One region of the Bradyrhizobium sp. SZCCHNR1051 genome, then DNA from elsewhere that is predicted to be linked to it. Evidence: riboswitches for the same ligand, from Rfam matches in the RefSeq annotation. Region 1 holds a riboswitch; the other holds the start of a gene.
What was found. A riboswitch is a leader RNA that binds a small molecule or an ion and turns the genes downstream of it on or off. The one in region 1 is predicted to bind cobalamin.
Positions count from the first base shown of each region.

Region 2: it holds a riboswitch for cobalamin, as region 1 does, so the genes downstream of both, QW868_RS11540 (HupE/UreJ family protein) here and QW868_RS06375 (TonB-dependent receptor plug domain-containing protein) in region 1, are expected to answer to the same signal.

Region 1 is NZ_JAUEYJ010000004.1:209,623-214,667, reverse strand. It holds gene QW868_RS06375 (TonB-dependent receptor plug domain-containing protein) at 1-1,485, opposite strand, end outside; cobalamin riboswitch at 1,581-1,799, opposite strand; gene QW868_RS06370 (DUF2336 domain-containing protein) at 2,083-3,195, opposite strand; gene QW868_RS06365 (SDR family oxidoreductase) at 3,740-4,597, shown strand; gene QW868_RS06360 (hypothetical protein) at 4,597-4,905, shown strand; gene QW868_RS06355 (response regulator transcription factor) at 4,937-5,045, opposite strand, start outside.
Region 2 is NZ_JAUEYJ010000008.1:40,328-45,372, reverse strand. It holds gene QW868_RS11555 (cobyric acid synthase) at 1-1,470, opposite strand, end outside; gene cobO (cob(I)yrinic acid a,c-diamide adenosyltransferase) at 1,475-2,083, opposite strand; gene cobU (bifunctional adenosylcobinamide kinase/adenosylcobinamide-phosphate guanylyltransferase) at 2,100-2,636, opposite strand; cobalamin riboswitch at 2,672-2,865, shown strand; gene QW868_RS11540 (HupE/UreJ family protein) at 2,985-3,617, shown strand; gene QW868_RS11535 (DUF1636 domain-containing protein) at 3,621-4,016, shown strand; gene cobW (cobalamin biosynthesis protein CobW) at 4,036-5,045, shown strand, end outside.

The DNA of each region.
Region 1 (5,045 bases):
GTTGAACGCCGGAAAATCCTGGTGCAACTGGCTCAAGGTCGGTGCCTTGAAGCCGGTGCCGTAGCTCGCCTTCAGCTTGGTCTCGGTGACCGGCAGGATCGCCGCCGGCGCGATCCGGTAGGTGCCATGGCCGCCGAACTGGTCGTTGACGTCGTTGCGCAGGCTCGTCACGACGAACCAGCGCTTCGCGAACTCGGTCTGCAGCTCGACGAAGCCGGCCTTGTTGCCGTTCTCGGCCGAAAGGTCGGTGGTCTTCAGCCGTTCGGTCTGCTGCTCCAGGCCGACGATCAGGTTGTTGCGCGGGGCGAGCTCGGTCACCGCGTGCCAGTCATATTTGATGCGCTCGCCGGTCGCGACCGCGGCAACGGGATTGCCGGCCGTCAGATCGGACGACCAGTTGTTCACATAGTTGACGCCGAAGTAGTTCCTGATGCGGCCGCCGAGCAGCGACCATACGGCTTCCTCGCGCGTCGCCAGTTGATGGACGGTGTGGTTGCTCTGGGCGGCGTCGGGAAAGCTGGGAAAGCCGCTGTCGCCGGTGAACAGCAGGGTGGCGTCGGTGTAGCGGACCACCGAATTGAGCGTCCAGGCCTCGTTGAGATCGACGCCGAGCTTGGACGAGGCGGTGACGTTGTCGTAGGCGTTGCCGATGGCCTTCTGCCCCGCAGGCAGCAATTGCCACGGGGTCACCGGAACGTCACCGGCGTGCAGATGCGCGACGTTGACTGCGTAGTTGACATTGTCCTGAGAGCCGCTCAGCCCCGCGCTCTGGTTGAAGGTCTTGAACGAGCCGCTCTCGACCGAGGCGGTCGCCCGCGCCGGTCCGTCGCCCTTGCGCGTGATCACCGAGATGACGCCGCCGATGGCATCGGAGCCGTACAGTCCGCTCTGCGGCCCGCGCAGCACCTCGAGCTGCTGGATGTCGGCGGCGAGCAGATGTGCGAAATCGAACGCGCCGTTGCCGTTGGTGACGTCGCCTGCGTCGATGCCGTCGATGATGAGCTTGGTGTGGTTGGCATTGGTGCCGCGCATGAAGACGTTGGTCTGGCCGCCCGGGCCGCCGGCCTGCACGATGTTCAATCCGGGGACCGTGCTCAGGATGTCCGGCACGGTGCGGGCCTGCTGCGCGGCGATATCCTTGTCGGTCACCACGGTGATCGCATTCGCGACGTTGGCGACCGGCGTCACAACGCCGGTCGGGCTGACGGCGACGGGGGCGCTGGCCGGCGCTGCCGGCTTTGCAGCCGGCGTCTGCCGTCGCGCGGCGTTGCGGGTTGGAGAACCGCCGGACACCGCCGGCCCTGCGGCAGCCGGCTTGCGCGGCGCGTCAACCTCGACCGGCGGCAAAAGGTTGGGGGAGGCGGATTGCTGCGCGGCTGCCGGGAAAGCACCGAGCAGCGCAAACGACGCGAGGACGCAGAACGACGACAGAACGGCGCGATGCCGCCTGGCATGGGGAACGGGAGACACGAGTGACCTCGGCATGACGTCAGTGGCACGTCACCGCGAACGAGGTCTCACGCAGACCTTTGCAGACCTGCCTGAAAACGATGCCAATAACGCCCCGACCGGCATCCTCGCGTGTGACCACGGCTGACGGCAGGTCTCCTGGCTCGCGGGTCATCACCTCCACGTCGCCTTCCCGGGACCGAGATTTCCCAGTGGCCTATGACGCGAGATTCGCCGCTTACAGTTGCGGGGGCAGCTGCGGCCTTCGATCACGTCTCTTGCGAGACGCATGCGGCACCGCATTCCCTTTTGAGCCCCGGTCGAGGGGCACCGTCACGATCACCGTAGGAGTGCGGGCGCACCAAAGTCAATCCGGCGCCCGGTGATCTCCTGGCGATAACGCTGGCCGGTCGGCTTGATGATGCCCGGCCGCCTGCGACAACCATAGCTGTCGTCCCCGCGTTCGCAGGGACCCATAGCCGCCGGCGGTCGTGTGGCGAAGGACGACGATCCAGACATTTTCCGCCAATTCACATCACGCTGTATGGGTCCCTGCGTTCGCAGGGACGACAGCGGAGTATGAGGAGGCTCGCGAGTCGTTGCTGATGAGGATTGCGTCTTGTGAGCACCCGCTCACTTCTCGACCTTGTTGTGTACCATCCAGAACCGCAGCGTGCGCTGGGCGGTGTCGAGCGACAGCCGGGCATAGTCGCGCTCGGCGAGCTTCAGGGTGTCGCTGTCGATGGCGTGCTTGATCGGCCGATGGGTCAGGATCTTCGCCACCACCGACCAGGCCAGCCTGGCGGTACGGCAGGGGATCAGCACGATGTCGGTGCGCGGGCCTTCGAGCACCTTGGCCATCATCTCGGTCGGCACGTTGTTGAGCAGGCCGAGTGCGGCGGAAACCTCGCCGAACCGGCGGGTCTCGGCGAAGAAGGCGATGGCGGCATCGTTGAGCTCGTTCAGCCCCTTCATGCGCTTGACGGCCTCTTCGGCCAGCGTGAAGTCGCGCCCGACCAGGCCGCCGTCGCTGCGCGCGACGTCCGCGATGGCCTTGAGGATCTTCTTGATCTCCTGTTGCAACGCCGGCGGCGCCGAGGACATCAGCTTGGCGCGCACGGCTTCGGTGGCGCGGCGCAAGAGGTCGCGCAGGTGCTTGGTGGGCAGGTCGACGCGCAGCCCGATGATCTCGGACAGCTCGTCGTCATCCGCGGCATGCGCCATCATCCCGGAATAGCCGGTATCGGAGAAGCGCGCGGTCTGGTTGTTGGCGAGCTTGCGGATGACCCGGCGCTCGCCGCGGTCGACGATGATGTCGGTCACCGCCTCGGTCAGATGCGGACGGCTGGAGATCGCCATCAGGTGATCCTGGCCCTTGGTCGCCGCGACCTCGACCAGCGTATGCTCGGTCAGCCGGCTCGAGTGCATCAGCACGCTCTCGGCCACCGAGATTTCGTCGTCACGGGCGAGCTGCTGGATCAATTCGACGGGCGCGTAGTCGACCGGCGCGAGATGCTTGGAGAGCTCGGCCCGCGCGCGGGTCTCTACTCGTGAGACCAGCATGCACAGCACATTGTCGAACACCTTGATCTGGTCCTCGGTGAGGCGTTCGCCGTCATGCAGGAACAGATTGGTGACCTGGCGCAGCGTGTTGACGCGCTTCGCCGAGGAGCCGCTGCGGACGGCCTCTTCGAGCTCGGTGATGATGGAGTGTTCTGAAGGCGGGAGCTGTTCTGGCTGTGACACGATCGCGCTCGTTTGTCCGGATGGCCGGAGCGACAGCGACGCGCTTGTGATCCCGCTGCAAGGCTCTCGGCCGGAGCAGTTTTCGGCACGGGCGATAACAACGCGTTAGGGTCGGAGGACGTAGTACCCCGGAGAAACACGGATACGGAAAATTAAGGCGATACGCGTAGAGGGGACGACGAGCTGGAGCGCGGTTTTCCGGAGATTCGCCGGACAGGCGATGGAATGAGGCCCGAACACCTCCCCGCGGACGCGGCGACGACAGGCCAGCGAAACGGAAAGGTTAATGATCTCATAAGGTCACGGACCTTCCTTCATCCAGTTTGCTCGCTGCCCTCGATCTCACGTCAGCTGTCATCCTCCCAAGCATTGAAACTTAAACCCCATTCTTGCCGCGGCCATTTTGCTGATGCGCCGTGCGCTGCGTGCGGTCTCCCGGTGTTCCAGGGCGGGCTCGGAAGAGGGATGATCTCGCGCGAAAAATCAGCGCCAGCATCGCGCTGCATCCCGTGCGATAATCGCCGCGCAAATCGTTGAGGTCGCCATGAAATCCGTCGTCATCACCGGCGCGTCCACCGGCATCGGCTTCGCCTGTTCGAAGCTCCTGCTCGCGCGTGGCTTCCAGGTGTTCGGCAGCGTTCGCAAGCAGGCTGATGCAGACCGTCTGCGCAGCGAGCTCGGCGCCAACTTCACGCCGCTGCTGTTCGATGTGACCGACGAAGCGGCGGTGAAGGCGGCCGCCGGCGAGGTGCGAGCGGCGCTCAAGGGCGAGACGCTCGCCGGTCTGGTCAACAATGCCGGCATCGCCGTCGCGGGGCCGGTGACGGAGCTGCCGATCGAGCAGTTTCGCCATCAGATGGAAGTGAACGTCATCGGTCCGGTCATTGCGACCCAGGCGTTCGCGCCGCTGCTCGGCGCCGATCCGGCCATGAAGGGAGAGCGCGGCCGGATCGTGATGATCAGCTCGGTCGCGGGCCGCAACGGCAACCCGCTGATGGCGCCGTATTCGACCTCGAAGCATGCGGTCGAGGGGCTATCCGAGAGCCTGCGCCGCGAGCTGATGCTGTTCGGCATCGACGTCATCGTCATCGCGCCGGGGGCGGTGAAGACGCCGATCTGGGCCAAGGCCGAGGAGGTCGACCTGTCGCCGTATCAGGCCTCGCCGTTCTTCCCGGCGCTGCAGAAGATTCGTGGCTTCATGCTGCATCTCGGCAAGACCGGGCTGCCGGCCGAGACCATCGCCGCGCGGGTGGCCGACGCCTTGACCCTGCCGGCGCCCAGGGTGCGCTACGAGATCGCGCCCGATGCTATCAGGCAATGGATCGTGCGGGTGCTTCCGAAGCGGACCGTCGATCGCATCATTGCCAAGCGGCTCGGCCTGACGCCGGTGACCAGGGCCTGATGCGGGCGATGACGACCATCGGCAAGACCCAGGCGGAGCTGACCCGCCTGGTCGAGGAGGAGATTCGCGCGCAGCCGGGGTGCGAGACGGCACGCGTGCCGGCCGTTCATGCGCTCGACGTGCGCAGTGGCCGCAACTGGGAGATCCCGCACGTCGTTCTCGGCGACAGCCTGATCAGCGACGTCGACCGCGCCGTGATGAGCGTGCAGCGCCGACTCGGGCGCGAGTTTCACCTGATCGATGATCCCGTCACGGAGCCAGCGTCGGAAGCCGCCGCGACGCCGCAGATCGACACCGACGACTCCTGACATTCCCTGCGCTGACGTGAGCGCTGCGGGCTCAGGTCAGCAGGCCCTGCCGCAGCGCCAGCCGTACCAGCTCGATGTCGCTGGCGACGCCGAGCTTGTCCTTGATCAGCGAGTGCAGGTTGGCAACCGTCTTCGGGCTG
Region 2 (5,045 bases), on a different contig from region 1:
CGGCGCGGGCTTGCTCGCCAATGCGAGGATTCGGTCCACGTCAACGTAGCGCTCGAGATGCGCCGCGAGTGCATCCAACGTCGTGTCCACATCGGTCTCATAGGCTAAGCCGCTCGTCGTCGCGCCGAGGCCGCGCAGCCAATGGGCGCGCAGGCCATCATCGGCGAACAGGCCATGCACATAGCAGCCAGTAACCAGGCCATTTCTTGCGACGGCGCCATCGCGCCTGCCATCGGAGAAGGTGAGGAAGGGGCGCTGTGTCGCCCGTCCCTCCGTGTGGCCGATGTGCATCTCGTAGCCGCGGAACGAGAGCTTATCGTGCGTCAGCGTGCCCTGGACCTCGCGCAACGCCTTGTCATCGGTCAATGTCGTTTCGACGTCGAGCAGGCCAAGTCCCGCGACGGACTCGGGCGTGCCCTCGTGCCCATCGGGATCGCTGATCACACGCCCCAGCATCTGATAGCCGCCGCAGATGCCGAGCACGCGGCCGCCGCGGCGCAGATGCGCGACAAGATCGATGTCCCAGCCGACTTCACGCAAGGCGGCGAGATCGGCAATCGTGGCCTTCGAGCCCGGCAGGATCACCATCGATGCGTCGCCGGGGATCGGCGTGCCAGGCCGCAAAAACTGCAGATCGATTCCATCTTCCAGCCGTAACGGATCGAACTCGTCGAAATTGGAGATGCGCGGGTAGGCGAGGATGACGACCTTCGGTCGGTGTCCTCCGGACGATCCGCGTTCAGCGAGGCCGAGCACATCCTCCGCAGGCAGACGGCACGCATCCGAGAAATACGGAATGAGCCCGAGCGACGTCCACCCCGTCCGCTGCGCGATCTCGTTCATGCCTGATGCAAACAAGGCGGGGTCGCCGCGGAACTTGTTGACGAGGAAACCCGCCACGCGCGCGGCATCGTCGGGCGCGATCACCGTCCTGGTGCCGACCAGGCTCGCAATCACGCCGCCCCGATCGATATCGCCGATCAGCACCACCGGAATCTGCGTGGCTTGCGCAAAACCCATGTTGGCGATGTCGCCCGCGCGCAGGTTGATCTCGGAGGCGGAGCCCGCGCCTTCGACCAGCACGATGTCGGCATCCGCTGCGAGGTGATGGAAGCTGTCCAGCACGGCCGCCATCAGTTGCGGCTTCATCGCCTGATAGGCGGACGCCTTGGCGTTGCCGACCACGCGGCCCTGCACCACGACCTGCGACCCGATCTCGCTCTGCGGCTTCAGCAACACCGGATTCATGTGCACGGTCATCGGCCGCCGCGCCGCGCGCGCCTGCAGCGCTTGCGCGCGTCCGATCTCGCCGCCATCAGCGGTGACGGCGGCATTGTTCGACATGTTCTGTGGCTTGAACGGCGCCACCTTGAGGCCGCGCAATGTCAGCGCGCGCGCGAGCCCCGCGACGATCAGCGATTTGCCGACGTCGGAGCCGGTGCCCTGGAACATGATGGCGCGCGCGCTCATGAGCCTAGTACTCGATGCCTTCCTGCGCCTTCACGCCGGCTGTGAAGTGATGCTTCACGAGGTTCATCTCGGTGACGAGGTCGGCGGCCTCGATCAGCTCCGGCTTGGCGTTGCGCCCGGTGACGACGACGTGCAGATCGGGACGGCGCCCTGCCAGCGTGGCGACGACGTCTGCGATATCAAGGTGATCGTAGCGGAGCGCGATGTTGAGCTCATCGAGAACGAGCAGCCGGATCGACGGATCCGCCATCAGCTCCTTTGCCTTTGCCCAGGCGCGCTCGGCCGCGGCGACGTCGCGCGCGCGATCTTGCGTCTCCCACGTAAAGCCTTCGCCGAGCGTGTGCCACGACACCTGGTCGCCGAACCGCTCGATCGCCTTGCGCTCGCCGGTTTCCCACGCGCCCTTGCCGAACTGCACGACGCCGATGCGAAAACCGCGGCCGAGTGCGCGCAGCATCAGGCCCCAGGCCGCCGTCGATTTGCCCTTGCCCTTGCCGGTGTGAACGATCAGCAGGCCCTTCTCGACGGTCTTGGAGGCGACCTCAGCATCCTGCACCGCCTTGCGGTTCTCCATCTTCGCTTTGTGGCGTGAATCGTCGGCGCTTCCGGTCATCGACATTTTCTCCTGGTCACTTCAACGTCAGCGGCAGTCCCGCCGCCATCAGGATCACGCGATCGGCCACGGCCGCGACGTCCTGGTTCAGTCGCCCCTGGGCATCGCGAAAGGCGCGCGCGAGCGCGTTGTCCGGCACGATACCCAGTCCGACCTCATTGGACACGGCCACGACGGGGCCAGGCGCGTCCCTGAACGCCTCGATCAGCTCGGCGCATCGTGCCGGAACGTTCATGTCGGCGAGCATCACATTGCTGAGCCACAGCGTCAGGCAATCGATCAGCATCGGCGCGCTCGAATTTGCCCGTGCACGGACCAGGCCTGCAAGATCATGCGTGGTCTCCAACGTCTGCCATCCCTCGGTGCGGCGCGCTTTGTGCTGCGCGATTCGGTCCTTCATCTCATCGTCGAACGCCTGCGCGGTCGCAACATAGGTCCAAGGTGCGGGAAGGGCGGTCACGAGCGCCTCGGCATGACGGCTCTTGCCGGAACGCGCGCCGCCGAGCACCAGGGTGAGGCGCGGCAGGGCGGGATGCGGGCGGGCGGGGACCATGGGGGACGATTCCGATTGACGGGCTTTGGCGCGACCCGTATCTAACAGATGACGGTTCTCCGAAAGGAGAGATTTAGGGAACACGGTGCGGGTTCTTGACCCAAGGCCGTGGCTGCCCCCGCAACTGTAATCGGCGAGTGTGAGGCCAAGACACCACTGGGAAACCGGGAAGGTGGCTTCATGCGGTGACCCGAGAGCCAGGAGACCTGCCGTCGACATTGCTGTTGGCCGACCCGTCGCGCGGGGAGTCGCGATGCTGGTTCTGATCCCGCCGGGATGGGCGGGATGCCGTCGGATGCAGCGCATCGTCCGGTCCTCTGGGGGAGCCGGCAAGCGACGGAGACGGCCATGAAGTTGACCCGTACCACGACCTTTGCAGCCGCGAGCCTGGTGCTGCTCGCCGCCGATCCCGCCTTCGCGCATCACATGATGGATGGCAAGCTGCCGCAGACGTTTGCGCAGGGCCTGCTGTCCGGCCTCGGCCATCCTGTGATCGGAATCGACCATCTGGCCGCCATCGTCGGTGCGGGCATCGTTGCAGCGCTTCTGGGCCGCGGCTTCGCGCCGGTGCTCGCCTTCACCACAGCGATGATCGCGGGCGTCGGCCTTCATGTGGCCAAGGCCAACATCCCGGCTGCCGAGCTGCTGGTCGGCCTGACCACCGTCGTGGTCGGTCTGGTGGTGGTGATGCGTGGCGGTTTCGGCGTGCTGCCCGTCGCCGGCCTGTTCGCCGTGACCGGCCTCGTCCATGGATATGCGCTGGGTGAATCGATCGTTGGGGCCGAGAACACCCCGCTCGGGGCCTATCTCGTCGGTCTGCTCGTGATCCAGACCCTCATCGCCGCCGGCGCGTTCCTCGGCACCAGGCTGCTGTCGGCGAAGGCCAAAGCGGCCGCACCGCTGGCGCTGCGGCTCGCGGGCGCTGCCATCGTGCTGGTGGGAGGGGTCGCCGCGGCGACGGCGGCCGGCGTGATCGGCTGATTGATGACCGCATCGGAGACTGGTGAGACGACGCTGTTCGTCTGCGTCACCTGCCGTTCGCAGGCGACGGAACCTACGCCGCCTGATCAGCCGCGGGCCGGAGCCCGTCTGCTCGCCGCGATCGAGACGTTGCCGACCGCGCAGCGCGCCGGTGTCACCGTGGTCGGCGTCGAGTGCCTGTCGAACTGCAATCGTGCGTGCACGGTTGCAGTGACGGCGCCGGGCAAATGGACCTACGTGCTCGGCGCGCTCGATCCGGATCTGCATGTTCAGGATGTGCTGACATTCGCGCAGCTGCATCAGCGCCATGACGCCGGCCTGCCGGCCTGGCGCGAGCGTCCCGAATACATCCGCAAGAACACCGTTGCGCGCGTTCCCGCGCTGTCAGCACCACGCTGAAACGAGAGATCGTATCGCCATGACGAAGTCGTTCGCCAAGACGCCTTGCACCATCGTCACCGGTTTCCTCGGCGCCGGCAAGACCACGCTGGTGCGCAACCTGATCGAGACCGCGAACGGTCGCCGGCTCGCCATCATCGTCAACGAGTTCGGCGATGTCGGCATCGACGGCGACATCCTGAAAGGCTGCGGCGTGCCGGACTGTCCGGAGGATCGCATCGTCGAGCTGTCGAACGGCTGTCTGTGCTGCACCGTTGCCGATGATTTCGTGCCCGCGCTCAGGAGCCTGCTGGATCAGAAGGAGCCGCCCGAGCATATCGTGATCGAGACCTCGGGGCTCGCGCTGCCGAAGCCGCTGGTGCAGGCCTTCAACTGGCCGGAGATCGCGACGCGCGTCACCGTCGACGGTGTGGTGGCGGTCGTCGACGGCCCGGCGGTGGTCGCGGGACGCTTCGCCGACGATCCCGAAGCGCTCGCCGCGCAGCGCGCCAGTGATGCTTCACTCGATCACGACAACCCGCTGGAGGAGGTCTACGAGGACCAGCTGCTGTGCGCCGATCTCGTTGTGATGAACAAGAGCGACCTGATGAGCGAGGAGCAGCGCAAGGATGTCGCGGCCGAGATCACGGCGAAGGTGCAGCGTGCCGTCAAGGTGATCGCGACGGAGCACGGCAGGCTGTCGGCTTCAATTCTGCTCGGGCTCGGTGCCGCAGCGGAGGACGATCTCGCGGCCCGACCGTCACATCACGACAACGAGGCCGAGCACGACCACGACGATTTCGAGAGTTTCGTGCTCGACGTTCCGGCGCAGGCTTCGCCCGATGCGCTCGTCGACCGCATCGCGGCCGCCGTCGACGCGCATGACGTATTGCGCGTGAAGGGGTTCGTGGAAGTCGCCGGCAAGCCGCTGCGCCTCCTGGTGCAGGCCGTCGGCAACCGCATCCAGCATCAGTTCGAGCGCCCGTGGCGATCCGGCGAATCGCGGCAGGGGCGGCTGGTGATCATCGGCGAGCGCGGCCTCGATGCCGC